Regions from separate parts of the Roseburia sp. AF15-21 genome, predicted to be linked through region 2. Evidence: predicted binding sites of a transcription regulator. Region 2 holds the regulator's gene; the other holds the start of a gene.
The links. Region 2 encodes HrcA, which represses chaperone genes, less so after heat shock. Its sites were predicted from a motif close to TGTTAGCACTCNNNNNNNNNGAGTGCTAACA; they were not measured.
Positions count from the first base shown of each region.

Region 1 (15,480 bases), on a different contig from region 2:
TCTGCAGATATTTCAGTGTCTCCGGTGTCGGTGCATTGGTAACTGTAATCCTGATTTTCGGATACTGCTCATGAAACTGTTCCAGATAAGAAAGCAGATAAAACTGCAGTGTCATATCGCTGGCTCCGATACATACTTCTCCGCTGGTCAGCTCCTGCATTTCAAGGAATTTGCGTTCGCCTTCCCGGATGGTCTCATAGCCCCGCTGCACATAGCCGTAAAGTGTCTGCCCCTCTGCAGTCAGACGCACCCCTCTGGATGTCCGCATGAAAAGGGTGGTTCCCAGCTCCCGCTCCAAATTACGGATTGCCTGGGACACTGCCGGCTGTGAAACATTCAGTTCTTCTGCTGCCAATGTAATACTGTGAAGTTTTCCTACATAATAAAAAAATTTGTAATATTCTAAATTCGTATTCATGAGCGAATTATACCATAATTAAATTGATTTTTACATTGTCATTTTTATTTTACCAATGTATACTAATCCCGTTTCCAAAGAATATAGTACTTTTTTCTCATATAGTGCAGAACATTTCTGCAAAAAATTATGAAAGGAGCTTATAATTATGACGAAAGATATGACAACCGGAAATCCACTGAAATTAATTCTTTTCTTCTCACTTCCTGTATTGTTCGGAAATCTGTTCCAGCAGTTCTACAGTATGGTAGATACCATCATTGTAGGACAGTTTTTGGGAGAAGATGCCCTGGCTGCTGTAGGTGCAACCGGTTCTATTATGTTTCTGGTACTTGGTTTTGCATCCGGACTTGCCCAGGGATTCGGTGTTATGGTATCACAGGCTTTCGGTGCAAAGGATGAAAGCCGTTTAAAGCATATTGTTGCTTTATCCTTCCTCTTAACCATAATCATTTCCGTGGTTCTTACCGCATTGACTGTTACTACTTCCCGGGAGCTTTTAATCTTTATGAACACACCGGATAATATTCTTGATATGGCAGACTCTTATATCCGGGTTATCTTCTGGGGTATCATTACCAGTATGATGTACAATGTTGTTTCCGGAATTTTAAGAGGTGTTGGTGACAGCAAGACTCCATTATACTTCCTGCTGTTTTCCTCCGCTCTTAATATTGTGCTGGATTTATTCTGTATTGTAACTTTAAAATTAAATGTTGCAGGTGCTGCATATGCCACCGTAATCTCACAGGGTATTTCCGCTGTTCTCTGTCTTATTTATATGTACCGTAAATTCACGATTCTCCGCACCAGAAAAAGTGATTACTACATCGACCGCGTGACAACCGCCCAGATGATGGGACTTGGTATCCCGATGGCTTTGAACTACTCTCTGATAGCTGTTGGTTCCATGATTCTTCAGTCTGCAGTAAATGTATTTGGTTCCAGTGCTGTTGCAGCCTTTACTGCTGCATCCAAGGTAGAACAAATTTCTACCCAGCCAATGCCAGCTCTTGGAACCACAATGTCTACTTACTGTGGTCAGAACTTAGGTGCCGGAAAATACGAACGCATCTTCGATGGCATGAAGAAGGCCTTTGGAATCGCCCTTGGAACTGTTGCAATTGCTGCATTCATCTGTACTGTATTTGGCCGTTCCATTGTTTCCCTTTTCTTAAGCGAACCGACGGAAGCCATTTACAGTTATGCCACACAGTACTTAAATACCATCAGCTGCTTTTTCTTCTTTCTTGCTCTTATTTACCTTTATCGTACTTCTTTGCAGGGACTTGGAAAAGGTATCATGCCTATGGTCAGCGGTATCTTTGAAATGATTTGCCGTGTCGGTGTCGTATGGCTCCTTTTAAATCCATATGGATACTGGTCAGTCCGTCTGGCAAGCCCGGTAGCATGGATTGGTGCCGGTGTACCACTTATGATTTCCTATCTTGTTTGGAAGAACCGGAAAAAGAAACAGCTCTGCAGTCAGGCTGTATAAAATCCTGAGCCTGCAATGCTGCAGCACGCAGAAAAGAAGCCCCATCCTCTGAATCATCAGACGATGGGGCTTCTACTTATTTACGCGAGTAGCTCGCAAAGCGTGTTTCTCGTAGTTTACTTATTACTTATTTCATATTCCAGTTTATGCAACCGGATTTCCGCACTTGGTACAAAACTTATTTCCAGCTACAAGCGGAGCACCACATTTACTGCATACCGGCTGTACTGGCTGCTGTGGCTGTACTGGCTGGCTCTGGAACTGTCCCTGCTGTGGCGGCATTGGCTGTCCCTGGAACTGTCCCTGCTGCTGTGGCGGCATTGGCTGTCCCTGGAACTGTCCCTGGAACTGTCCCTGCTGTGGTGGCACATTTCCATACATATTCTGCTGTGGCATTCCCTGATATCCGTTCATTATTTTCTGTCTGATTAATGGTTTCTCAGCCTGAAGTACGTTGATAATAATCAACAGATCCAACACTACAATTGCCAGAATAAACAATATATTAAATATAAATCCGGCTGTAACCTTCGCTGTACAGTAATTATCTGTTGCTTCCTTATTTACTCCGACGCAAAGTGCAATCCAGAAAATAAAGTCAACAACTGCACAGCTTCCGGATGCGATTGCAGCAATTTTGTCTTTTAATACGCTCTTTAAGCACCAGAGAGCCAGCATAGCGATTGGAAGCAGCAGCATTATGATGCAGATTATTTTCGGGTCTGTTACACTTTCGCCCTCTATCTTAATACCTGTCATAGCTTTAAAAGCACTAATTTTAATATTTCCATATCCTGCACAGGATACCATAAATGATGGCACAAAGAAAAATACCATTAATAAAATAGATAACAGACGAATGATATTTTTCACATGAATGTGCTTTGTAAAATCATTTCCAGAATTCATTTCCTTCTCCTTTAGTTTCCAAACTGAGTTAAATTATCAGTTACTTCGTAAGTATAATCAACCTTCTGAGTTACAACCAGATCATTAAACATCTGTGCCCCATCTGTATAACCATCAACATTATACCATCCGTCATCATACTCTAAATCAGTATATCCTTCGATATCACCGTATGTATTGAAACTCTGGCTTCCATCAGATAATGCCATTATATTTGTATATTTTACCGGGAAGTATACAACAGTTGGCTCAAATGCACTTTCTGCACTGGTTACAGTTGTCGAAAATACCAGATAAAGGACGTTCGTATCACCCCATGTATCACTGTTTTTTGCAACCAGATAATAAGAACCTTCATAACTGAATCCGGAATTTCCAATATAGGAATTGTTATTTGCAAAATATGCATCTAACGCATCTGTTGCTTCATTTTTCATGGAATCCAGATTGTCTGCTGAAATATCTGCAGCAGATGTTACATAAGAATCTACTCCGGATACAATATATTCTTTTGATGTCTGTGTGAATTTGTAACCATTTGCCAATGCATTCTCTTCTGATTCATCAACTGTTAAAGTTACAGTATCTCCGACATCAAGACTGTCATAATCTTCAAAGTTGAACCACAGATAACGTAAGTAATCATCATCTGAATTATTGGTCCAGTCTGGATATACATAAGGTGGTGTTCCTGAGAAGGTTACCTCGATATCTTCAAACGGATCAACTTCTTTTACTTCTTCCAGTCCTTCTACTGTAAATTCCTGTTCTTTGGAAAGAATTTTAACTCCTGCTTTTTTCTCATAATCTTCATTCCATGAAGCAGTAACGGTTACCACATCACCATTTGACAGGTCTGAATCCGGTTTCACATCAAAAGTAATACTGTCAATCAAATCCCAGTTACTACTTCCCATCAAATCTGTGAGGTCACTCCAGTCAAGGTCATCAAGAGATTTTACATTTTTAAGTTTCTTTCCCTGTGCCTTGATAACAGCTTCACTGAATCCGGTCTCGTCGAAATCAACATATGCTGTTCCTGCTGTTTCATAGCCGTTATACTCTACAGAAATATAATCATCGATATTTACTTTCTTTTTCTGATTCTTCACTATCACAAGTGCAACAATTGCAACTACTACAACTGCAATGACTGCAATAAGCAATGCCCATAACTGTTTCGTCATCTTAAATGGTTTCTTAGGCGGGCGTGCCTGCTGTGGCTGTCCCTGGAACTGTCCCTGCTGCGGCTGTCCCTGGAACTGTCCCTGCTGTGGTCTTCCCTGGAACTGTCCCTGCTGTGGTCTTCCCTGGAACTGTCCCTGCTGCGGCTGTCCCTGGAACTGTCCCTGCTGTGGTCTTCCCTGAAACTGTCCCTGCTGCGGCTGACTCTGGAACTGTCCCTGCTGCGGCTGTCCCTGGAACTGTCCCTGGAACTGTCCCTGCTGCGGCTGACTCTGGAACTGTCCCTGCTGCGGCTGTTCCTGTACCGGTGCTGCCTGCTCTGCCGGCTGTTCCTGTGCCGGTGCTTCCTGTCCTGCCGGCTGTTCCTGTACCGGTGCTTCCTGTTCTGCCGGCTGTTCCTGTACCGGTGTTTCCTGCTCTGCCGGCTGTTCCTGTACCGGTGCTGCCTGCTCTGCCGGCTGTTCCATCTCCCCTTTTAATTTCTGGCCACAATTCGGGCAAAAATCTGCATCATCACCCACTTGTGTGCCACAATTTCCACAAAATGCCATTTTCATTTTCCTCCTTGGTTTTACCATGATATGTTACTTGCTTTTATGCATTAACAAGTTAAACTATTTCAATTCTACACAATATTTTGTGGTTGGTCAATCAATTTTACCGAGAATTTACACTTTAAATCTTATAATTTTCTTGCACAGGCAAGTGCTAATGCTCCCGGTCCGATATGGCAGGATACATTTAAAGAAAGCGGATCCATCATAATGTCTGTAATCCCAAATTCTGCTTCCACTTCTTTGCGGAATTCCATTGCTGCACTTATATCTCCCGTATATGCAATACAAAGCTGCATCTCGTCCTGATACTCCTTAAAGCGGGATGCATAGTCATCTTTTACTGCTTTTATCATAATGCTTTTTGCCTGCTTTACCGTTCTGGCTTTTGCAAAAGCATCCAGCTTTTCACCCTGAATCTGTAATACCGGTTTTAATTTCAACAATGTTCCCAGTGCTGCTGCTGCCGGTGTAATTCTTCCACCTTTTTTCAGATAGTAAAGGGTATCTACCATGATATAAATGCTGGACTGGAATTTTGCATCCTCTAAAATATCTTTAATCTCTTTTCCACTCTTGCCGCTTTCTGCCAGTTTGATTGCATCAAATACGGACTGTTTCTGTGTTACAGAAATTCTCTGATTATTTACTACAAATACTTTTCCTTCATATTCATCGTCCATGGATAATGCTGTTGCAGTCTCACAGGAACTGCTCAATCCACTGGATAATGGAATGTATACAACTTCATCATATTCTTTTAAAAGCTCATCCCAACGGTCTGTAAGGTCTCCTACTGCCGGCATGGATGTTGAAATCTCAGCTCCATCTGTCAGATGCTCATAAAATGTATCCTGTGTCAGATTGATATCCTCAAACAGTGTTTCACCATTTATAAAAAAAGGCATTGGTAATACGCTAATCCCTAACTGCTGCGCTTCTGCCTGACGAATTCCACTGGAACTGTCTGTAAGAATAACTACCCTTCCCATTTTTCTTCCTCCTTGCTATTCAGACTTCATGTTACACAATGAAATAATTGTAACATATTTTGCAAATCAAAACAACTGCCCCCAAAAACTAACATCAGGAAAAAAACTGCATAGCAAAGCTCCTGACTGCATTATCCGCAGCCAGGAGCTCTCTATCCTTACTTTTCAGTAATATATTTTATTTTCTTATTACATCATTCCCATACCTGGGTTTCCTGCCGGCATTGCAGGAGCATCTTCTTTGATATTTGCTACAACAGATTCCGTTGTAAGTAATGTAGATGCTACAGATGTTGCATTCTGCAAAGCACTTCTTGTAACCTTAACCGGGTCAAGGATACCAGCTTCTACCATATCTACATATTCTTCTGTTGCTGCATTAAATCCGATACCAGGAGCGGACTCTTTTACTTTATTAATAATAACTGCACCTTCAAGACCTGCATTTGCGGAAATGTAATACAATGGAGCCTCCAATGCTTTTAAGATAACCTTTGCACCGGTCTTCTCATCACCTTCCAATGTCTCAGCAAGCTTTGCAACCTCTTTGGATGCATGGATGTATGCAGAACCGCCACCTGCGATGATTCCTTCTTCGACTGCTGCTCTTGTTGCATTCAAAGCATCTTCCATACGAAGTTTTGCTTCTTTCATTTCTGTCTCTGTTGCAGCACCAACACGGATAACTGCTACGCCGCCTGCCAGTTTTGCAAGTCTTTCCTGTAATTTTTCTTTATCAAATTCAGATGTTGTCTCTTCAAGCTGTGCACGAATCTGGCCGATTCTTGCCTGGATTTCTTCTTTATTTCCTTCACCATCAACGATAACGGTGTTCTCTTTCTTAACCTTAACAGATTTTGCACGGCCAAGCTGTGCCATAGTAGCATCTTTTAATTCCAGACCAACTTCTTCTGAAATTACCTGACCACCGGTAAGGATAGCGATATCTTTTAACATTTCTTTTCTTCTGTCGCCATATCCTGGAGCTTTTACTGCTACAACGTTAAATGTTCCACGCAGTTTATTTACAATCAATGTAGTTAAAGCTTCACCCTCGATATCTTCAGCAATGATAAGAAGTCTGGAACCGGACTGAACAATCTGTTCTAACAGTGGAAGGATTTCCTGAATGTTGCTGATTTTCTTATCGGTAATTAAGATGTACGGCTCATCTAAAACTGCTTCCATCTTATCCATATCTGTGCACATATATGCGGAAATGTATCCACGGTCAAACTGCATACCTTCTACCAGGTCAAGCTCTGTCTGCATGGTCTTGCTCTCTTCAATGGTAATAACACCATCATTGGAAACTTTTTCCATTGCATCTGCTACCATGTTGCCAACGCTTTCATCACCTGCGGAAATAGATGCAACTTTTGCAATCTGGTCTTTTCCGGTTACTTTAGAAGACATTGCTGCGATTGTTTCAACTGCTTTTTCAGTTGCTTTCTTCATACCACGTCTTAAAACGATTGGGTTTGCACCAGCCTCTAAGTTCTTCATTCCTTCCTGAATCATTGCCTGTGCAAGAACGGTTGCTGTTGTAGTACCATCACCAGCAACGTCATTGGTCTTGGTTGCTACTTCTTTTACAAGCTGTGCGCCCATATTTTCGAATGCATCTTCCAATTCGATTTCTTTTGCAATGGTAACACCATCATTTGTGATTAATGGAGCGCCATATGATTTATCCAGTACAACGTTTCTTCCTTTTGGTCCGATTGTTACTCTGACTGTATTTGCCAGTTTATCAACTCCAGCCTCTAATGCTGTTCTGGCTTCTGTTCCATATTTGATTTCCTTTGCCATAATTTCTTACCTCTTTCTTCTATTTTCCTATTTTATTATTTGTTTTATTTACCAATTATCAATTCGATTATTCTACTACTGCAAGAATATCATTCTGCTTTACGATGATATATTCTTCGCCATCCAGTTTTACTTCTGTTCCGGCATATTTAGAATAAATAACCTTCTGTCCTTCTTTTACCTGCATGGTAACTTCTTTGCCATCTACCACTCCGCCAGGACCAACTGCGATTACTTCTGCTTCCTGTGGTTTCTCCTGTGCAGCACTTGCTAAGATAATTCCGGATTTGGTTTTTTCCTCTGCTTTTAACTGTTTTAATACAACTCTGTCTGATAATGGTACTAATTTCATGATTCATTGCCTCCTTGATTCGGTCTCTTTGTTTTCTTTCTTTTTTATTAGCACTCATTCAAACCGAGTGCTAACTGATAGTCATATAATAGTTTCTGCGTCTCTTTTTCGCAAGCCTGACCATTTTTTATTTTTCTTTTGTTTCCTTATATTTACTCTTAATATCTCGTTTTTTCTCTCGTTTTCTCACTTTCTTCAATTTGTAACGATTTAATACTTTTTTTAGATTTGTTTATGAAATCAGTCCAAAATGCTCCAATCCCTTATAAATGCCGTCTTCGTGCAATGGTGCTGTGATATAATCCGCTGCTTCTTTTGCTGCTTTGGTGCCATTTCCCATGGCAATTCCATGCTGCACATGCTTTAACATTTCCACATCATTGATACTGTCTCCAAATGCATAGGTATCTTCTTTCTCAATACCAAGAAGTTCACAGGTTTTTTCGATGCCGGACGCTTTGGAAAATCCTTTTGGAATAAACTCTGCGCATGCCGCATCATGCACCAGCGGTGTGAAATTCTCTTCCAGATGGGAAAGTACCTTAAGATAAGCATCATCCGGTGTGGAGCAGGAAAACTTACTGATTTCCATAATTGCTTCATTTCCCATTACCGGCAGCAAATCCTCTCCCAATGTCTCTTTTAGTCTCAAGCCATAAGGGTCTTCTTCAAATTCTTCCAGATCCATATACAAATTCCGGCTTCCCTCATATACCGTAGGAATTCCATACTCTTTTAATATATGTATGGTATCCTCTATCAATTCCTGTTCTAATTTTTTATAAAAAAGTGTTTTTCCATCCATCTCTATCCAGGTACCGCAGCCTGCCACAATTCCGTCGAATCCCAGTGCCAGCAATCTTTCATCCTGAATAAATGCTCTGGTTCTTCCGCTGCAGAGAAATGCCAGATGTCCATTTTCCCGCAGCATCCGGATTGCTTCCTTTGTGCTCTCCGGTATCACAAAATGCTCGTCCCACAATGTTCCATCAATATCAAAAAATACTGCTTTCCTGCTCATTCTCTTTATGTCCTTTCGCTGTTTTCTTCTCGCTCTTTTTGTCACAAGGATTATTGTATGCCCCGGATACAAGATATGTCAACTACGGGAAACACTCTTTGTGATTTTCTCTCGCTGCTAACGTAAATTCAAAAAAGCCGCCTGCCACAGCTCACCTTCCGGCGTCACCATAGTCAGACGACTTTCTTCTATCATTATATTGTAATTTTCATTACTGTACGGAAAGATAAGAATATCCCATCAGACTTTCGTCTACTTCACGGGCTGCTTCTCTTCCTTCACGGATTGCCCATACTACAAGAGACTGTCCACGATGCATATCTCCTGCGGTAAAGACATTTTCCACGTTGGTCTTGTAATGACCGGCTTCTGTTGCCACATTGGTTCTGGCATTTAAGTCTACGCCGAATGCTTTGGCAATGTAATCTTCTGTTCCAAGGAAGCCTGCTGCAATCAGAACCAGATCACAATCTAACTTGCTTTCGGAGCCCGGTACTTCCACCATCTGCATCCGTCCGGTCTTTTCATCCTTTTTGCCCTCTAATTTTACGGTTTTTAATCCGCAGAGCTTACCGTTCTTGTCTTTTAAGAACTCTTTTACGGTTGTCTGGTAAATACGAGGGTCGGAACCGAACATGGCAATTGCTTCTTCCTGACCGTAGTCTGTCTTGCAGACTCTTGGCCACTCCGGCCATGGGTTGTTCTCTGCACGCTCATCCGGTGCTTTTGGCATCATTTCAAGCTGGATGACACTGGCTGCGCCGTGACGGATAGAAGTTCCGACACAGTCATTTCCGGTATCTCCACCACCGATGATAACTACTTTCTTTCCCTTGGCAGAAATATATTTGTTATCTTTAAGTTCGGAATCTAAAAGGCTCTTGGTAGTTGCCTTTAAGAAATCTACTGCGAAGTAAATGCCTTCTGCATCTCTGCCCGGAGCTTTGATGTCTCTTGGATTCTTTGCTCCACAGGCTAAGATGACACGGTCATATTCTTTTAAGAGTTTTGCCGGCTTGATGTCTTTTCCAACATTGGTATTGGTAATAAACTCGACACCCTCTTCTTTCATTATATTAATCTTACGGTCAATAACCCATTTTTCCAGCTTCATATTCGGGATTCCATACATCAAAAGTCCACCGACACGGTCATCTCTTTCAAATACGGTAACGGAATGTCCTCTTTTATTCAACTGGTCTGCTGCTGCAAGTCCGGCAGGACCGGAACCGATGATTGCAACCTTCTTTCCGGTACGGACTCTTGGAGGTTTTGCTGCAGCATATCCTTTTTCATAGGCATTTTCAATGATTCCATGCTCATTTGCCTTACAGGTTACCGGGTCTTCCCAGTGTCCACAGGTACAGGCTGCTTCACAAAGTGCCGGACATACTCTTGAGGTAAATTCCGGGAAGTTGTTGGTCTTGGTCAGACGGTTATATGCCTGCTCCCAGTTGTTGGTATACAAAAGGTCATTCCACTCCGGTACCAGGTTATGCAGCGGACATCCGCTGGTCATTCCCATGATATTCATACCAGCCTGGCAGAACGGCACGCCGCAGTTCATACAACGTGCTGCCTGTACTCTTTGTTTCTCTTTTGAGAGAGGGGTATGGAACTCGTTAAAGTTCTTGATACGCTCCTTTGGTGCAACCGCTGCTGCATTCTCTCTGTCATATTCCATAAATCCTGTTGGTTTTCCCATTTTGCGTCCCCTCCTTAATTTCTTGTATTCGCATAAAATGCTTCAATCTGTGCCTGTTCAGAAGACAATCCTTTTTCTTCCATCTGAACAATTGCCATTAACATACGGTTATAATCGTATGGAATTACTTTCTTGAACTTCGGCAGATACTCGCTGAAGTTATCTAAGATTTCTTTTCCCTTTTCAGAATTGGTCAAAGCTACGTGCTCTTTAATCATATCTTTTAATTCCATAACATCGTATTTGTTTCCGACTTCTTCTGAGAATACCATTTCCTTATTGATTCTGGTATAAAGGTCGTTGTCCTCATCTAATACATAAGCGATACCACCGCTCATTCCGGCTGCAAAGTTTTTACCAGTCTTACCAAGGATAACCACACGGCCACCGGTCATGTATTCACATCCATGGTCACCGACACCTTCTACTACTGCAGAAGCTCCGGAATTTCGTACGCAGAAACGTTCTCCTGCCACACCACTGATAAATGCTTTACCACTGGTTGCACCGTAAAGTGCTACGTTACCGATGATGATATTTTCATCCTTCTTATATTTCACACCTGCCGGAGCGTAGACAACCAGTTTTCCACCGGAAAGTCCTTTTCCGAAGTAATCGTTGGAATCTCCTACCAGTTCTAAGGTAAGTCCCTTTGGAATGAATGCGCCAAAGCTCTGTCCGCCGGCACCGGTACATTTTACGATAAAGGTATCTTCCTCTAAAGTATCGTCATATTTCTTTGTAATCTCGGAACCAAAGATGGTACCAAAGGAACGGTCTGTATTGCTTACTTCTACATCAATGCTTCTCTTCTGTTTCTTATCCAGTGCAGAAGAAAGCTGTTTTAACAGTACAGTTTCGTCCTTGGTCTTCTCCAGTTCGAAATCGTATACATGTTTTGGATCAAATGTAACTTTCTCCTTTGGTCCTGCAAACGGGTTATTCAAAATCTTGGAAAGGTCGATTTCTTTTTCCCGGTCTGTCAAATCCTCTCTTACCCGGAGAAGGTCACTTCTTCCTACCATTTCATCAATGGTACGGCAGCCTAACTTCGCCATGATTTCTCTTAATTCTTCTGCAATAAACCGCATGAAGTTTTCTACATATTCCGGTTTTCCCGCGAAACGTTTCCGAAGCTCCGGATTCTGTGTTGCGATTCCGGCAGGGCAGGTATCCAGATTACATACACGCATCATCACGCATCCCATGGTTACCAGCGGTGCAGTTGCAAATCCGTACTCTTCTGCTCCAAGTAATGCAGCAATCGCTACATCACGGCCGCTCATCAGCTTACCGTCTGTCTCAATTCTTACCTTATTACGAAGTCCGTTCATAATCAGAGTCTGGTGTGTCTCTGCAAGTCCAAGTTCCCAAGGAAGTCCTGCATTATGGATAGAACTGCTTGGTGCTGCACCGGTACCACCGTCATATCCGGAAATCAATACTACCTGTGCTCCTGCCTTGGCAACACCGGCTGCGACTGTACCAACGCCTGCTTCTGATACCAGTTTTACGGAAATTCTTGCATCACGGTTGGCATTCTTCAAATCGTAAATCAACTGCTCCAAATCCTCGATGGAGTAGATATCATGATGAGGTGGCGGCGAAATCAAGGATACACCCGGCGTGGAAAGTCTTGTCTTTGCAATCCAAGGATAAACTTTCTTGCCCGGAAGGTGTCCACCTTCACCAGGTTTTGCACCCTGTGCCATCTTAATCTGAATCTCTTCTGCACTGACTAAGTAACGGCTGGTTACACCAAAACGGCCGGACGCTACCTGCTTGATCGCAGAACATCTGTCTAAGCTTGTATGTTTACTTGCGATACGGTCCGGATCTTCTCCACCCTCACCGGTATTGGATTTACCATGTAAATGGTTCATGGCAATTGCCAGTGTTTCATGGGCTTCCTTGGATATAGAACCATAGGACATCGCTCCTGTTTTAAATCTTGTTACAATAGAATCTACGCTTTCCACTTCTTCAATCGGAACACCTTTTTTCGGGAAATTGAAATCCATCAGTCCACGAATATTAGCATCACGCTCTTCGCTGTTTACAAGGTCTGTGTACTGTTTGAAAAGGTTGTAATCTCCACGTTTGGTTGATTCCTGTAAAAGGTGGATGGTTGCCGGATTATAAAGGTGAACATCCGCTCCGCTTCTCATCTTGTGACGTCCCTTGCTGTCTAAAGTAAGGTCTGTCTCTAATCCCAATGGGTCATAGGCTGCAGAGTGCAGAGTATCTACGTCTTTTGCAATGTCTTCCAGTGTAATTCCACCGATACGGCTTACGGTATTTGTGAAATATTTATCAATCACTGCAGAGTCAATACCAATTGCCTCAAAAATCTTAGAACCCTGATAAGACTGAATGGTTGAAATACCCATTTTGGAAGCAATTTTTACGATACCACTGATAATTGCCTGATTGTAATCATGGATTGCTGCATAGTAATCCTTGTCTAACATATGCTCGTCTACTAACTGCTTTACGGTATCCTGTGCCAGATATGGGTTAATTGCACAGGCACCATAACCAAGCAATGTTGCAAAATGATGTACTTCTCTTGGTTCACCGGATTCCAGAATCATGGCAACTGCAGTTCTCTTCTTGGTCTTTACCAGATGCTGCTGCAAACCGGATACTGCCAGCAGGGATGGGATTGCCACATGGTTCTCATCAATGCCACGGTCGGAAAGAATCAGGATATTTGCACCGTCACGGTATGCACGGTCTGCTTCTACAAACAAATGATCCAATGCTTTTTCCAGGCTTGTATTCTTATAATATGTAGTAGGAAGAACCACAACCTTGAAGCCTTCTACTTTCATATTTTTAATTTTCATCAAATCTGTGTTGGTAAGAATCGGGTTATCTACCTTTAATACCTGACAGTTAATTGCCTTTTCTTCCAGCAGGTTACCATCTTCTCCGATATATACGGTAGTGGATGTAACCACTTTCTCACGAATGGAATCAATTGGCGGGTTTGTTACCTGTGCAAATAACTGTTTGAAATAATTAAACAGTGGCTGATGGTCTCCTGCCAGTGCTGCCAGCGGAGTATCAATACCCATTGCAGAAGTTCCTTCTCCTCCGTTTAATGCCATCGGAAGGATTGCTTCACGCAGTGATTCGTAAGTATAACCGAATGCTTTCTGCATTCTCTGACGCTCTTCTTTGGTATATTCCGGAACACGCTGATTTGGAATCTTTAAATCCTCCAGTTTAATCAGGTTACGGTCAAGCCATTCACCATAAGGCTGTTTGCTTGCGTAATACTCTTTTAATTCATCATCATTGATGACTCTTCCCTGGATGGTATCTACTAAGAGCATTTTACCCGGACGAAGTCTTTCTTTTACAACAATCTTGGTCGGATCAATATCAAGTACTCCGACCTCGGAAGAAAGAATCAGCTGGTCATCATCGGTAATATAATATCTGGAAGGTCTTAATCCATTACGGTCAAGAACAGCTCCCATGACATCTCCATCTGAGAAAAGAATGGAGGCTGGTCCATCCCACGGCTCCATCATGGTTGCATAGTACTGATAGAAGTCTTTCTTCTTCTGGGACATGGTATTGTTATTTGCCCATGGCTCCGGAATCATAATCATAACTGCCAGTGGTAAATCCATTCCACTCATTACTAAGAACTCTAAGGTATTATCTAACATTGCTGAGTCAGAACCTTCGGAATTAATAACCGGAAGGACTTTCTGCAGTTCCCCTTTCAGTTCTTCGGACTCCATGGTCTCTTCACGGGCAAGCATCTTATCTGCATTACCTTTGATGGTATTAATCTCTCCGTTATGTACGATGAAACGGTTCGGATGTGCTCTCTCCCAGCTTGGATTGGTGTTGGTTGAGAATCTGGAGTGTACGGTTGCAATTGCAGATTCATAATCTTTATCCTGAAGGTCTGCAAAGAACTGACGCAGCTGGTCTACTAAAAACATTCCTTTATATACGATGGTTCGGCTGGAAAGGGATACTACATAAGTGTCATCATTGGACTGCTCGAATACCCGTCTTGCCACATACAGCCGGCGGTCAAAATCAAGCCCCTTGGCTACTTCAGCTGGACGTCTTACAAATCCCTGCATGATATATGGCATACAGTCTACTGCTTTCTGTCCCAGTTTATCCGGGTCAGTCGGAACTTTTCTCCATCCTAAGAATTTCATTCCTTCCTTTTCCACGATAACCTCAAACATTTTCTTTGCCTGATTCCGTTTCAGCTCATCCTGTGGGAAGAAAAACATTCCGACACCGTAATCTCTTTCTCCACCAAGTTCAATATCTGATTCCTTTGCTACCTTGGAGAAAAATTTGTGTGATACCTGAAGCAGAATACCAACACCGTCACCGGTTTTTCCTTCTGCATCCTTACCAGCTCTGTGCTTTAAGTTCTCTACGATTTTTAAAGCATTTTCTACCGTCGCATGGGATTTGATACCTTTGATGTTTACCACAGCTCCGATACCGCAGTTATCATGTTCAAAATTTGGATTATACATACCCTGTGCTACTGCTGTACTTTCATTCCACTGTTCTGTCATAATCGTTCCCTTTCTGCTTTCTCTTTATTTTCTGTCTTACTTTGTTACCTGCACTCTGCTGCTTTAAAGTGCTTTTATTTTCTGAACTAAGTTTACACCCAGCGTAATATACTTTGCAATAGTTTTTTTCTTACTATTGTCTGATTATTCGACAATTCATTTTATATTCTTTTATTGTATTTATATTTATCATTTTTTTGCATATAAAAAAGGCTTATCAAAACAATTCAACGCGTTTTTTGTTGAAAATATTTTTTCATAAGCCTTTTGAATTTGCCTGCTATTTTAAATTGTGTCTGAATTGTTTCTCAGTTATTCTGGAATTTCTTAGGAAGGTTTTGAGTGTATCTGCTCTTTACTTCTCTTTTCCACTACGGAAAGCCAGCAGCAATAACACCACAATCAGCACGCTCTCCACCACGGTGCATATGACACTTCCCGTCATGGATGCATCCATGAAATGAAA
Region 1 is NZ_QUHG01000002.1:346,077-361,556, reverse strand. Features, by position in the region: gene DWW33_RS04760 (LysR family transcriptional regulator) at 1-418, opposite strand, end outside; gene DWW33_RS04755 (MATE family efflux transporter) at 567-1,916, shown strand; gene DWW33_RS04750 (zinc ribbon domain-containing protein) at 2,061-2,825, opposite strand; gene DWW33_RS04745 (zinc ribbon domain-containing protein) at 2,837-4,561, opposite strand; gene DWW33_RS04740 (DegV family protein) at 4,693-5,556, opposite strand; gene groL (chaperonin GroEL) at 5,746-7,368, opposite strand; gene groES (co-chaperone GroES) at 7,436-7,720, opposite strand; gene DWW33_RS04725 (Cof-type HAD-IIB family hydrolase) at 7,953-8,741, opposite strand; gene DWW33_RS04720 (glutamate synthase subunit beta) at 8,953-10,446, opposite strand; gene gltB (glutamate synthase large subunit) at 10,461-15,014, opposite strand; gene DWW33_RS04710 (CPBP family intramembrane glutamic endopeptidase) at 15,370-15,480, opposite strand, start outside.
Region 1: groES (co-chaperone GroES) is a predicted target of HrcA. The motif match lies at 7,766-7,796, and genes of this name have one in related genera.

Region 2 (15,480 bases):
TTCTAATACATCACCGGAAGACAAGAGGAAAATATTTTCTTTATCAATGCCAAGTTCTTCTGCAATCTTAGCCTGGGCAACCAGATGACGGTATTCTCCATGAACCGGAATTGCATATTTCGGTTTTACCAGTGAGTAAATAAGTTTGATATCCTCCTGACAGGCATGACCGGAAACATGAACATCCTGGAAAATAACCTCTGCACCTTTCATGGTCAGTTCATTAATGACACCGGACACTGCTTTTTCATTACCCGGAATCGGGTTGGAACTAAAAATAATGGTATCCTTTGGTTTAATTGTTATCTTACGATGCATGCCGGATGCCATACGGGATAATGCCGCCATGGATTCTCCCTGACTTCCTGTTGTAATGATAACCGTCTGCTCATCCGGATAATTCTTCAGCTGTTCAATATCAATCAGGGTCTGCTCCGGGATGGTAAGGTATCCCAGCTCAGACGCAATCGTAATGATATTTACCATGCTTCGTCCTTCAATCACTACTTTTCTGCCATACTTATTGGCAGAGTTCATAATCTGCTGTACACGGTCTACATTGGATGCAAAAGTTGCAATAATGATTCGTGTGTTCTTATGGTCAGCAAAAATATTATCAAAGGTCTTTCCTACGGTACGCTCCGACATGGTAAAGCCAGGACGCTCTGCATTGGTGGAGTCACACATCAATGCCAGTACACCCTTCTTACCAATCTCACCAAAACGCTGTAAATCGATAGCATCACCATATACCGGTGTATAATCCACTTTAAAGTCTCCGGTGTGGACAACTGTTCCTGCCGGTGAATAAATGGCAAGAGCTGCCGCATCCTGAATACTATGGTTGGTACGGATAAATTCCACGCGGAAGCAGCCTAGGTTAATATGCTGTCCGTATTTTACTACCTTACGTTTTACTTTCTTGAGCATATTATGCTCTTCTAACTTGTGCTCGATAATTGCAATCGTAAGCTTGGTTGCATAAATCGGCACATTGACTTCTTTTAAAATATAAGGGATTGCTCCGATATGGTCTTCGTGACCATGGGTAATAAAAAATCCCTTTACTTTGTCAATATTATCTTTTAAATAAGTCACATCCGGGATAACAAGGTCTACACCAAACATGTCATCCTCCGGGAATGACAGACCGCAGTCCACAACAATAATACTGTCTTCGTATTCAAAGGCAGTTATGTTCATTCCAATCTGCTCTAATCCGCCTAATGGAATGATTTTCAATTTTGAGTTTGCTTCTTTTTTCAAAATATTACCTCCATAAATTCTTTCTTTTCGCGCTCATTGCATTTGTCCGCAATTACATAAGTTCTCCTAGAATTCAATGTCTACATCTTCCATTAATTCTGCGAAAATTTTTGCAAGTGCTTCTAACTCTTTATCATCTTCCACCATTTCATAGATGGTATTGTGATCATCTTCATTCTGTGTTTCTTTTAAAATAAATGCATCCGAATCACCCTCTTCGTCTACTGTGACAAGAAGGTAATTGATTCCCCGTATGGTTGTCTGCTCTAATACATAAAATTCTGCTGACTCATTGGTATCCGGGTCTGTAAAATTTACTTTTTCCATATTTACTCCTGATTCTTTTCATTCTGCAGATAGTCAAGGTATCCCTGTAAAATAAAGGATGCCGCTATCTGATCCACATATTCTTTGCGATTCTCTCTTCGGATTCCGGCTTCCATCATAAGATTATCCGCCGCAACAGTAGTAAGGCGTTCGTCCCACAGCTCTACTGTAAGTCCGGTACGCCTTTCTAACATTTCTTTAAATTCTAAGGTTTTTTCACAACGCTCGCCTTCACTATTATTCATATTTTTCGGAAAGCCGAGAACAATTTTCTCCACGTTATATTCTTTGATTAATTCTTCAATACGTGCCAATGTCTGACGCAGCTTATTTTCTGATTTTCTGCGCACAATCTCAATTCCCTGTGCAGTAATAAGCAGTTCATCGCTAACGGCAACTCCAACGGTTTTAGAACCGAAGTCAAGACCGATTATCCGCATCAACTGCCTCCTACTTCCATGAATTTGTATGGATATATTCCTTTAATATCTCTTCTACAAGTTCGTCACGTTCTACTTTCATAATCAGACTTCTTGCATTATTGTGACTGGTAATATAAGTCGGATCACCAGACATAATATATCCAACAATCTGATTGACCGGATTGTACCCTTTCTCGGATAATGCCTCGTATACAATCTTAAGTACATCATGTACCCTGATTTCCGGTTCTTTTTCAACTCTAAAATATTGTGTGTTATTCATGTTCTGCATTTTTTCACGCCCTTATTTTGCTCTTTTGTTCTTCCTAATGAAAAAGCATCGCTAAATCTATTCTAATATAAAGTACTGCAAAATTCAACCATTATTCAAAATACACTTCTCATACACTTATCTTTTCCCGATAATTCTACTCTGCTTTTTCAATATTTTCCATCCGGTATACATCCGCTGAAATCCGTCCGGTCACTACACCTTTCACCAAAATATTTTCTTCCCCTTCTGCCTCCGGCACTGCTATCTTTACATATTCTTTGGTATATCCGGTAAAATATACATTTCCTGCGATTTCATCGGTTTCTTCTAATAATATTTCTTCCGGTCTGCCAACATAATACTCCCGGAATTCTTCTGACATTTCCTGTGCCAGTGCCAAAAGCACCTTACTGCGTTCTGTCTTCACCTGTTCTGGCACCTGATCCGGCATCACTGCTGCCTTCGTACCTTTGCGCTTGGAATACTTGAAAATATGCATCTCATAAAAATGAATCCGCTCTAAGAATTCCTTCGTTGCCTCAAATTCTTCCTCTGTTTCTCCCGGGAATCCTACGATAACATCTGTGGTAATTGCCGGATGGGTAAAATATTTCCGAATCAGCTTACAGCCTGCTTCATAAGTGGCTGTATCATATTTCCGGTTCATCCGCTTTAAGGTTGCATCACATCCGCTCTGCAGGGACAGGTGAAAATGCGGACAGATTTTTTCTAATTTTGCCAGCTCTTTCACAAAATTCTCATCGATGATTCCAGGCTCCAAGGAACCCAGACGAATCCGGCGGATACCTTCTACTTTATGCACTTCCTGAATCAGATGTAAAAGATTATCTCCATGGTCTAATCCATAGGAACTTAAATGGATTCCGGTCAGTACCACTTCCTTACAGCCATTTGTTGCAAGTGTCTCCACTTCACGCACGACCTCTTCTGCCTTACGGCTTCTGATTCTACCTCTCGCATATGGAATAATACAATATGTGCAGAACTGGTTGCAGCCATCCTGCACCTTTAAGAAAGCTCTGGTATGTTCTTCTGTCCGGCTGATAGACAGCGCTTCATATGCTCTGCCTTTCTCATTAATATCGCAGATATTTTCCTTCCAGTCATCCACTCCTTCAGTTTCTTCGTTTGCATTTTTCTTCTGGTTCATACAGTTTTCAATAAGCTCCACCAGTTCATGTTTCTTGTCATTTCCGATAATGATATCCACGGATAAATCCCTTGCTGCTTCTTCCGATGAAGTCTGGACATAACAGCCGGCAGCGACAACGATACTGTCCGGATTTTCTTTTTTTGCTTTATGAAGCATCTGGCGGGATTTCCGGTCTGCCATGTTGGTTACCGAACAGGTGTTAATCACATAGACATCCGCCTGTTCCGTAAAAGGAACAATCTCATAACCTGCCTGTTCTAATAACTGCTGCATAGCCTCCGTCTCATATGCGTTCACCTTGCATCCCAAATTGTGCAATGCTGCTTTTTTCATTCGATTTTTTCCTCACTTCTAGTTGACTTTTACCTCCAAAGAAGTTACTATTAAGAAAAAGTATTTATAGCAACCAAGGAGGTCTTACTATGAAAACAGTTCAAATTTCATTAAACTCAATCGATAAGGTGAAATCCTTCGTAAACGCAATCACACAGTTCGAATTTGATTTCGACTTAATCTCTGGAAGATACGTTATCGATGCTAAATCTATCATGGGTATCTTCAGCTTAGATTTATCCAAACCAATCGACTTAGCAATTCATGCAGAGTCTAATCTGGATGAGATTATGGAAGCATTAAAACCTTATCTTGTATAATTGAATTGATGTAAATGAATTGGGGGGATTGCGAAAGCAATCCCTTTTTTTATTTGTGCAGGAACCCGCTACGCTGTGCGGGTCCCTTATTTAATTCCGTTTCTATATATTGCTCTGCTTTTATATATTATCTGTTTCTACGTAATATTCTGCTTCTAAACAGCATTCTATTTCTATTCACACTACTCTGCTTCTACGTGAATCACTTCTACCGTATCAATTGCAGTCTGCATCAGTTCATCAATCTTCTCTTCTAACTTTGTTTCAGATTTCTTGATGTATTCAATGTTCGGTTTGGTAACCGGATGCTTTGCCACAAAAATGGTACAGCAGTCTTCAAACGGCTGGATAGATGTCTCATAGGTATCAATTTTTTCTGACACTTCTACGATTTCCTGCTTGTCAAATCCAATCAATGGGCGATATACCGGCATGGTACATACTTCGTTGGTTGCCGCTAATGACTGCATGGTCTGGCTTGCAACCTGTCCGATACTCTCTCCGGTAATCAGTCCTAAACAGCGGTTTTCTTTAGCAAAATGCTCTGCCAGTTTCATCATATAGCGGCGCATGATAATGGTAAGCTCCTCATGTGGACATTTCTCATAAATATAAAGCTGGATATCGGTAAAATTCACTACATGAAGATTGATAGGTCCGCTGTATCTTGCTACCAGTTTTGCCAGATCCACTACCTTCTGTTTTGCACGTTCTGAAGTATATGGCGGTGCATGAAAATAAGTTGCGTCCAACGCTACTCCACGTTTTGCAATCATATAACCTGCTACCGGACTGTCGATTCCGCCGGATAATAATAACATGGCTTTTCCGTTAGAACCTACCGGCATTCCACCCGGTCCCGGAATTTCCTTGGAATAAATATTGATAAGGCTTCTGATTTCAATGCAGACCATAACCTCCGGGTTATGCACATCTACCTTGCTCTCCGGGAACGCATCTAAGATTTTTCCACCCAGTTCAGCATTGATTTCCATGGAATCAAGAGGATAATTCTTTCTTGCTCTCCTTGCATTTACTTTAAAGGTAAAGTTCTTTTCCGGATATTCTTTACCTAGATAATCTACCACTGTCTCCGCTAATTTATCGAAGCCTTCATCCTCTACCTGAAGTAATGGACAGAATCCTACAATACCAAATACACGGCTTAATGCTTCTACGGTCTCGTCATAATCATAGTCATCGGATACTACATTGATATAGATTCTTCCCTGCTTTTTGGTTACTTCAAACTCGCCCTCTGCTGTCTTTAACGCATGGCGGATCTGCTCCATTAACATATTTTCAAAAATGTAGCGGTTCTTTCCCTTTACTCCGATTTCTCCATATTTTACCAGAAATGATTTATACATATGATTTCCTTTCTCTTTTAATGTCTTGTATATTTCTTCAATACCGGAAGCAGCTCTCCCAGTACTTCTAATGCGTAATCAATCTCTTCTTCCGTTGTATGCACACTGAAGGAAAAACGCAGTGTGGAATCCAGAAGGTTTTCCTTTAAATGAATGTTTCTAAGGGTCTTGCTTCCCTTCTGTTTGCCTGCATGATTATTGGAAGAACAGGCAGAACCGGAAGATACATAAATCCCCCTGTCTTCCAGTGAATGTAATAATACTTCACTTCGGATTCCTTCAAAGCTGACGCTGACGATATGTGGTGCAGAATCCTCTCCGGTCTTTCCATTTACATGGGTTCCTTCCAGCTTTTCGATTCCGTCGATAAAACGCTGCTTTAATTCGTAAAGATGCGCTCTCTTTTCATCGAGATTCTCATAGATTTCTTCTGCTGCTTCTCCAAGACCTGCAATTGCCGGTACATTTTCCGTTCCGGAACGCATTCCCTTCTGCTGCCCACCGCCTAATATCAGCGGCTTTAATTTCGTCTTTTCCTTCACCCAGAGGAATCCGCTTCCCTTTGGACCGTGAATCTTATGTCCGCTGACGGAAAGCATGTCTATGCCAAGCTTCTTTGGATAGATATACATTTTTCCATAAGACTGGATTGCATCTACATGAATCAGTGTATCCGGATTCTTTTTCTTAATAAGCTCTGCAGCTTCTGCAACCGGCTCAATGGCTCCGATTTCATTATTTACCTGCATCATGGAAACAAGAATGGTCTGTTCCGTCACTGCTTCTTCTAACTCTTCCAGTGAAATAATTCCATTCTCATCCACAGAAAGATAAGTAATGTCAAAGCCCTGCTCCTTTAAGAATTCCATTGGATTCTCTACGGATGCATGTTCAATGGATGTGGTTATAATATGATTTCCCGCTCTGCGGTTTGCCATTGCAGCACCGATAATCGCAAGGTTATTTGACTCCGTTCCACCGGATGTAAAGATAATTTCTTTTTCTAATACTCTTAATGTTTTTGCTATTTTCTTCTTTGCAGTCTCAACAAATCGTTCTGCCTCAATTCCTTTCATATGAAGGGAAGATGGATTGCCATAATCCTTCGTCAGAAGGTCTACCATTAACTGACACGCCCGGTCACTGCAGCGGGTGGTCGCAGAATTATCCAGATATGCTTCCATACTTTTCTACACTTTCTTACTGTTTTTTCGTTATATACGGCTCTCTAATTGCAGCATCAACATGGACATCATGCAGATACCTGCTGTATCTGTCCGAAGTATTCTTCTTCCTAAGGAAATGGACTGCATGGTCTCTCTTGCTTTTGCAATCTCTTCCTCTGCAAATCCGCCTTCCGGTCCTATCATAATGCTGATACTCTTCCCCGGTTCGATTTGCTCTAATACTGTCCTGGTTCCTTCCATGCCATTTTCATTTTCATAAGGCACTAAGCGGATATCACAGTTTTCTGCCAGCTTTAAGGCTTCCTTGAAAGATACTACTTCATGAATCTTTGGAATGATACTGCGCTTTGACTGTTTTGCTGCAGTCTCTGCCTGCGCCTGCCATTTTTGTACCCGTTGTGCTGCCTTTTTTCCTTCCAGTTTTACCACACAGTATTTCATGGCTACCGGAATGATTTCATAGACACCAAGTTCTACTGCCTTTTCAATCACCGTTTCCATCCGATCTCCCTTCGGCAGTGCCTGAAATAAATAGATTTTAGACGGAAGCTCGGTTCCTTCTTCGTCCACAGATACTATGTCTGCCTGCACGAAATTTTCTCCGGTTTCTGCAATCTTACAAAAATAATTGCCACCTTCCCGGTCACTGATGCGAATCGTCTCTCCGATTTTCATACGCAGTACATTCCGGATATGATTTACATCGCTTCCGGTTATGGTAACATATTCTTTGCCCACCTGGCTTTTTTCAACAAAAAACTGATGCATCTATTTTACCTCTGATTTTTCCGTGCAGTTACATTGACCCATTCGCCCTGATGGTTGACTTCTAAGATTTCAAAGCCTGCCTGCTCTAAAGCTTCTTTTACTTCGTTTTCTTTAAAATCAATAATTCCGGAAGTAATAAGCACTCCCTGCTCTTTCGCACACTGATAAAGTGCCGGTGCCATCGGAATAATAATATCCGCTAAAATATTCGCTACGACCAGATCATAACCTGTGCCAATCTTTTCCTGAAATGCTTTATCGTCAATCAGGTTTCCAACATAAAATTCACCTGAATTTTCTGCCAGATGATTGACTGTCATATTTTCATGAGTTGATGTGATACAATCTCCATCCACATCCGTACCCACTACGCTGCCTGCACCAAGCTTTAATGCTGCAATGGATAAGATTCCGCTGCCGCATCCTACATCCAGAACACGCTCGCCCTCTTTTAAATATTTACGAATCTGGCGGATACAAAGCTGTGTTGTCTCATGCTTTCCAGTTCCAAAGGAAATACCCGGGTCAATCTCGATTAAGAATTTATTTTTATCCTCTTCCTTTAATGGTTCCCAGGTTGGTTTGATTAAAATATCATCGATATAAAAAGACTGAAAAAACTGTTTCCAGTTATTAATCCAGTCAATATCCTCGGTCTGGCTGGAGGTAATATCTCCGCTTCCGATTTCTACCATGCTTCTTAACTGCTCTAAACCAATGCGGACTGCCTTTAAAGTCTCGGTATGGTCTTCGCCTGCCTCTAAATAAAAGCTGACTTTGCTTTTTCCTTCGTCTGGTGGAAGCTCCGGCGGAAAATCAATAAACATTTCTCCTGTTTCTTCTTTCGTCAATGGTACATTATCTTCGATTTCAATTCCTTCAATGCCATTTTCTGATAACATCATGCTGATAAAATCCTCAGCTTCTGTTGTTGTATCTATTGTATATTTATCCCATTTCATAGTTTCTGCTCCTGTTCTTATCTTAACCTTCTATTATAAAAAGCAAACATTTTAATCTTAACATAGCTTTTTATTTTTCGCAACTGTAAGGGAATCAACGGCAACCAGCAGACAGCTTCTTTAGATACATAGCGACGCCTATGCATGTCTGGTAACACAAAAACAGCGGAACATATTTCTTCTGCCCGCTGATTTTCCTGTTTATTGCTATGTCATTGCTGTGCTATTATTGCAATCTTATTACTGATATTTTACTTCCAGTTTCTGCATCAGCACCTGATATTCCCGGTTAATTTCCTGAATGGTACCGGTGTCTCCATTGAGATTATCCGGATGATATATTTTAATCAAATCCTTATAACGCTTCCGCAATGATTTTTCATTGCCCACGCCCATAAAGAACATTTCTCCCTTCACCACATTGGATGATTGGTTTCTATTCTCCTGTTCAAATTCATGTACTCTGCTGTAAAAGTCTCTCTGACGCTCCATTTTCTGCTTTTCGGCAGCAAGTTTCTGAAGTTCACTTTCTAATATTTTCCACTTCATGTCAAAAAGATGCTGTTCCCGCTTCATCCGCTCCTGTTCAAGATTCTTCTCCATCTCGAATTTCCGCTTCTGACGTTCTAACTCCCTCTGATGGTGTTCCATCTCGCGTTTGGAATTTTCCAGTTCTCTCCTTGTATGTTCCAGTTCCACAGTCTGCTGAAAACACCATTTATCAAACTGTGCTGCATCCTTCTTAATCACAGCGCTGTTATGCTGCTTCATAAATCTCTCTCCTTGTCTCATAAACGGTTGCCTAAATCAACATATGGTTACAAAAAACTTATGAATCAGAAACAGTATACAATATGTTGTCACAAAATGCAACAACGAGAAACTCACTTTTGCAGTTTTCCCGAGTTATCACAATACTCAACTACGAGAAACACGCTTTGCGAGTTTCTCGAGTTATCGCGGTGCTCGCCAAATCTGCATGCAAGCATGCGATTTTTCTCGCTACTCGCGTAAAAAAAGCTGCCTCCATTTTTCAGGAAACAGCTTTATCATTTTTATAAATCATCGAAGGACTCTTTAATTTTTCCCATAAATCCCTTTTTCTTTTTCGTGCCTGCCGCACCATTCTGTGTCTTTAATGAATTACCGGTCTCTGCATCAAACTGGCGCAGCGCCTCTTTTGCAGCTTCATTTAATCCGGTCGGGACCTGAACCACAAGTGTAACATACTGGTCACCACGGACTGCCTTGTTACGCAGGGATGGGATTCCTTTTCCTTTCAGACGGATTCTGGTGTCGGTCTGTGTACCAGGTTTTACTTCGTAGACCACATCGCCGTCGATGGTTGTAATTCTTACTTCTCCGCCCAATGCTGCCTGTGCAAAACTGATTGGTGCTGTTGAATATACATCCATGCCCTGTCTCTGAAGGATTGGATGGCGGGATACTACTACTTCTACCAGAAGATCTCCTCTTGGTCCGCCATTTACCCCCGGCTCACCTTTTTCACGGATTCTTACACTCTGACCGTTATCAATTCCGGCAGGAATGCTGACCTTAATCTTCTTCTTGCTGGCAATGTAGCCGGTTCCACGACAGTCCGGACATTTGTCACGAACAATTTTACCGCTTCCGTTACATTCCGGACAGGTCTGTACATTCTGTACCATACCAAATAAGGACTGCTGGGTATATACCACTTTTCCTTTTCCCTGACATTTGCTACAGGTCTCCGGACTGGTTCCCGGCTTCGCTCCTGTACCATGACAGGTCTTACATTCATCCTTTAATACTAAATCAATTTCTTTCTCACAGCCAAATGCTGCCTCTTCAAATGTAATTCTGACACTGGCACGTACATTGGCTCCCTTCATCGGTCCGTTGCTGCTGCTGCGTCTTCCGCCGCCAAAGAAATCTCCGAAAATGTCTCCAAAGCTTCCAAAAATGTCTCCCATATCCATACCTGAGAAATCAAATCCGCCTGCTCCGCCGGCACCTCCATCAAAGGCTGCATGGCCAAACTGGTCATACTGTTTTCTCTTCTCCGGGTCGCTCAGTACTGCATATGCTTCAGATGCTTCCTTGAATTTCTTTTCTGCTTCTTTATCCCCCGGGTTCATATCCGGATGATATTTCTTGGCAAGGACACGATATGCTTTTTTTATTGCTGCGTCATCTGCGTTTTTATCAACGCCTAAGACCTCGTAATAGTCTCTTTTCTGTTCTGCCATAATCTATTCCCTCTTTACCGTTTGTAAGGGTTGACAGTAAAACTGCCAACCCTTTCTACTGCTTTTTATCTGTAGAATTATACTTCTTTGTAATCAGCATCTACCACATCATCATCTGCGGAACCTGCAGCTGCTCCACCGGCTGCACCTGCTCCCATATCAGGGCCTGCACCAGCGGCTCCCTGAGCTGCCTGAGCATTCTCATACATCTTAGCAAATACTTTCTGTGCACTTTCCATCAGTTTCTCTTTTGCTGCTTTCATCTCAGCAACCTGATCCTCTGTCATGTTTTCAGCCTGTGGATTTGCATCTACTAAAGCTTTCAGTGCATTTAAGTCAGCCTCTACTGCAGATTTATCTGCCGCATCAAGGTTATTTCCAACCTGGTCTAATGCCTGCTGTGTCTGGAATACGAAAGCATCTGCATCATTTCTGGTGTCAATTGCTTCTTTTCTCTTCTTGTCCTGTGCTTCAAATTCAGCTGCTTCTTTTACTGCTTTATCGATATCTGCATCAGACATGTTAGATCCGGCAGTAATTGTAATATGCTGTTCTTTTCCGGTTCCTAAGTCTTTTGCAGATACATTTACAATACCGTTTGCATCGATATCGAAAGTAACTTCAATCTGAGGAACTCCACGACGTGCTGGTGGGATACCATCCAGACGGAACTGTCCAAGAGATTTGTTATCTCTCGCGAACTGACGCTCACCCTGCACTACGTTGATATCTACTGCTGTCTGATTATCTGCTGCTGTTGAGAAAATCTGGCTCTTTCTTGTAGGAATTGTTGTATTTCTCTCAATCAGTCTTGTTGCAACTCCACCCATGGTCTCGATAGACAGTGACAATGGAGTAACATCCAGAAGAAGGATATCACCTGCGCCGGCATCTCCTGCTAATTTACCACCCTGGATACAAGCACCAAGTGCTACACACTCATCCGGGTTTAAGGATTTACTTGGCTCTTTGCCTGTTAACTGTCTTACTTTATCCTGAACAGCCGGGATACGTGTAGAACCACCAACCAATAATACCTGGCCTAAGTCTGCATTGGTTACGCCTGCATCCTTCATAGCGTTCTGTACCGGGATTGCTGTTCTTTCTACTAAGTCATGTGTCAACTCATCGAATTTTGCTCTTGTCAAGTTCATATCAAAGTGCTTTGGTCCTTCTGCTGTTGCAGTAATGAATGGCAGGTTGATATTGGTTGTTGTTGCTGAAGACAACTCTTTCTTAGCTTTCTCTGCAGCTTCTTTTAATCTCTGAAGAGCCATCTTATCAGTAGATAAGTCAACGCCTTCTGCTTTCTTGAATTCGTCAATCATCCACTGTGTAATCTTGTTATCGAAATCATCTCCACCTAATCTGGTATCACCATTTGTAGATAATACTTCGATGACTCCGTCACCGATTTCGATGATAGATACATCAAATGTACCACCACCTAAGTCGTATACCATAATTTTCTGTTCTTTTTCGTTGTCCAGTCCATAAGCAAGTGCTGCTGCTGTCGGCTCGTTGATGATACGTTTTACATCAAGTCCTGCAATCTTACCTGCATCCTTGGTTGCCTGACGCTGTGCATCATTGAAGTATGCCGGTACAGTAATAACTGCTTCTGATACTTTTTCTCCTAAATATCCTTCTGCATCAGCTTTTAATTTCTGTAAAATCATTGCAGAAATCTGCTGCGGAGAATACTGTTTGTCATCAATGCTTACTTTGTAATCGGTTCCCATATGTCTCTTAATGGAAGAGATTGTTTTCTCTGCGTTGGTTACTGCCTGACGTTTTGCAGGTTCACCAATCAGACGCTCACCTGTTTTTGTAAATGCTACGATAGATGGTGTTGTTCTTGCACCTTCCTGGTTTGCTATAACGGTAGGTTTTCCACCTTCCATAACTGCCACACAACTGTTTGTTGTTCCTAAGTCAATACCAATAATTTTACTCATGTTCTTATCCTCCTATGCTTAATTCGCTACTTTTACCATGCTATGTCTGATTACATTTTCTTTGTACTTGTAACCTTTCTGTAACTCCTCGGCTACTACATTCTCACCGAGTTCTTCATCTTCCACATGCATTACTGCATTATGGAGATTCGGGTCAAACTCCTGACCGGCTGCTTCAATCGGTGTTACACCAACCTCTGTCAGCACTGTCATCATCTGCTTATAAATCTTATCCATACCTTCTACGAAGCCATTGTTTTTGTCTTCTTCCGGTACAGCTGCAAGCCCTCTTTCAAAATTGTCGATAACTGGAAGGATTTTCTCTAAGATTGCGCTGGCTCCCATGTCATACATCTGGCTCTTTTCCTTTTCCGTTCTCTTACGGAAGTTTTCAAATTCTGCCATCTGACGTTTCAGCCGGTCGGTTAAATCTTCAATCTGTTCGTCCTTCTTATCTTTCTTGTCTTTCTTTTTAAAGATACCTTTCTTTTTCTCCTCATCTTCTTTCTCTATTTCTTCCGGTTCAGATTCGGTATCTTCCGTTTTTTCTTCTGCCTCAACTTCTTTTTCTTCTGAGGCGGTATTCTGTGCTTCTTCCTGCTTTTTTGCATCCTCTGCTTCTAAGTCTTCTAATACTTCCTCAAGCACTTCTTCTTTCTTTTCTTCTGCCACTTCCTTACCACCTTTCTATGCTATTCTTTCTTCGGCTTATCAAATATGCCTTCTAGTTGTGATTTCAAATTTTTCAGATTATCCATGACGTTCTCATAATCCATACGCTTCGGTCCGATAATTCCTATCGTTCCCTTCACGCCTTTACCAAGTTCATAGGTAGCTGTTACCACACTGCAGTCCTTCATGGTCTGAATTGGAGATTCATCTCCTATATAAACCTGTATGCCGTTCTCCTCATTGCTGAGGTTATCCGTCACCAGACTTACTAACTGTTTCTTCTCTTCTAACGCATCTAAAAGCTCTCCTGCTTTCTGCGAATCCGATAACTCCGGATATTTTAAGATATTCGTTGCACCACTGGTATATATCTCCAAATCCTCATCTTCGCTGATTGCTTCTGCTACTGCATCCAATACATCACTGATGACTTTGGAATGGATACCGGCTTTCTCTTTCAACACTGCTATGGTGCCCAGATTAATCTGATCTAATGACAATCCATTTAAATGTGTATTCAAAAGCATGTTAAGTTTTAACATATGCTCATTATCTATCGGCTCTTCTATCGGAATCATCTTATTTTTCACAAGATTGCCTTCCAATACGACAACTGCCAGAATATGTTCATCATCCACATTGGATAACTGGATGAACTTCAGGCTGTTGTGGTGATACTGCGGTGCTGTTATCATGGTGGTGTAATTCGTGTTGTTTGCCAACAGCTTTGCCACCTGCTGCAATACCTGTTCCATCTTCTCCGTATGTTCAATTACGAACTCTTTCATATCGGATACTTCTTTGTCCTTCTCTGCAATCAGATTATCTACATAGAAGCGATATCCCTTATCGGATGGAATTCTTCCTGCCGATGTATGTGGCTGCAAAATATATCCCATCTCTTCCAAGTCCGACATCTCATTCCGGATTGTTGCGGAACTTAAGTTCAAATCCGTATACTTGGAAATGGTTCTTGAACCAACCGGCTCACCTGTTTCCAGATAGTTGCGAATGATTGCATTTAAGATTTTTGTTTTTCTTTCATCTAATTCGTTCTCGTTCATTCACGTTCTCCTGAAAATGAAACTTTTATAGGTATTTGAAAAAGCTTTTTATACTGCTTTTTCTTTGTTGTTAGCACTCAACTTGAAAGAGTGCTAATTTCTATGTACTTAAGATAGCACCATTCGTTTTTTTTGTCAACAGCATTTTATAATTTTATATTTTCTTTAGATTTGTTCTGATTCAATGCGGTTCAACACCGCACTACTTAATCCAGTAAAAACTGGGCGAGTACATAGTTGCTGATGTCCATGCCATGGTCGCTGAGCTTTATTACACCGGCTTTTTTCTCGATTAAGTCCTCTTCCTGAAGCTGGTTTAAGACTTCGCCATATACTGCTTCTATTTCCACGCCAAAAGTCTCTTTGAATTCTGTTCTTGTAACTCCCTTTAACATACGCAGGCCTAAAAACATGAATTCTTCCATCTGGGCATGGCGGCTGATTGCATCTGCACTCTCATGGAGATTCAATGCCGGTACTCCATCTATTTCCTTCGCCGAAATATTACCGCATGCTTTGATATACGCTTCAATCTCTCTTATATTACTGTAGCGTACTTCTCCAATCAGGGAAGCCGCCCCAAGTCCTACCCCAAGATACGGTACCCGCTTCCAGTATCCGATATTATGCCTTGCCTCTTTCCCCTGCTTAGCATAATTGGATACTTCATAATGCTCATAACCTGCCTCTGAAAGAATCTCCTGAGTCTTTTTATAAATTTCATACTCCGTCTCTTCAGATGGCAGATGCTCTGTCGGCTTTCCGGCTTCCCGGAGCACTGCCTCGAATTTGTATTTTTCATAAAATGGTGTTCCCTTTTCGATAATCAGGGAATAGGCTGAAATATGCTCCGGTTTTAATGCTATGACACGCTTTAAGCTGGTGACAAATTTCTCCGTACTCTGATAAGGCAGGGCACTCATCAAATCAACGTTGATATTTTCAAAGCCACATCTTCTGGCACATTCATAATTCTCCAAGAACTGCCGGTAAGTATGGATTCTTCCTAATATCTTTAATTCATCATCAAAGGCAGACTGTAACCCTATGCTGAGACGGTTAATGCCTGCTTCTTTATAGGTAAGAAGTTTTTCCTCATTTAAAGTTCCGGGATTACATTCTATGGTAATCTCTGCATCTGCTTCCACCTCA
Region 2 is NZ_QUHG01000001.1:35,296-50,775, reverse strand. Features, by position in the region: gene DWW33_RS00210 (ribonuclease J) at 1-1,266, opposite strand, end outside; gene DWW33_RS00205 (DUF1292 domain-containing protein) at 1,333-1,593, opposite strand; gene ruvX (Holliday junction resolvase RuvX) at 1,596-2,033, opposite strand; gene DWW33_RS00195 (IreB family regulatory phosphoprotein) at 2,044-2,307, opposite strand; gene mtaB (tRNA (N(6)-L-threonylcarbamoyladenosine(37)-C(2))-methylthiotransferase MtaB) at 2,444-3,796, opposite strand; gene DWW33_RS00185 (HPr family phosphocarrier protein) at 3,886-4,116, shown strand; gene thiI (tRNA uracil 4-sulfurtransferase ThiI) at 4,299-5,486, opposite strand; gene DWW33_RS00175 (cysteine desulfurase family protein) at 5,504-6,670, opposite strand; gene DWW33_RS00170 (16S rRNA (uracil(1498)-N(3))-methyltransferase) at 6,701-7,441, opposite strand; gene prmA (50S ribosomal protein L11 methyltransferase) at 7,447-8,403, opposite strand; gene DWW33_RS00160 (molecular chaperone DnaJ) at 8,644-9,174, opposite strand; gene dnaJ (molecular chaperone DnaJ) at 9,459-10,634, opposite strand; gene dnaK (molecular chaperone DnaK) at 10,712-12,592, opposite strand; gene grpE (nucleotide exchange factor GrpE) at 12,611-13,264, opposite strand; gene hrcA (heat-inducible transcriptional repressor HrcA) at 13,285-14,328, opposite strand; gene hemW (radical SAM family heme chaperone HemW) at 14,535-15,480, opposite strand, start outside.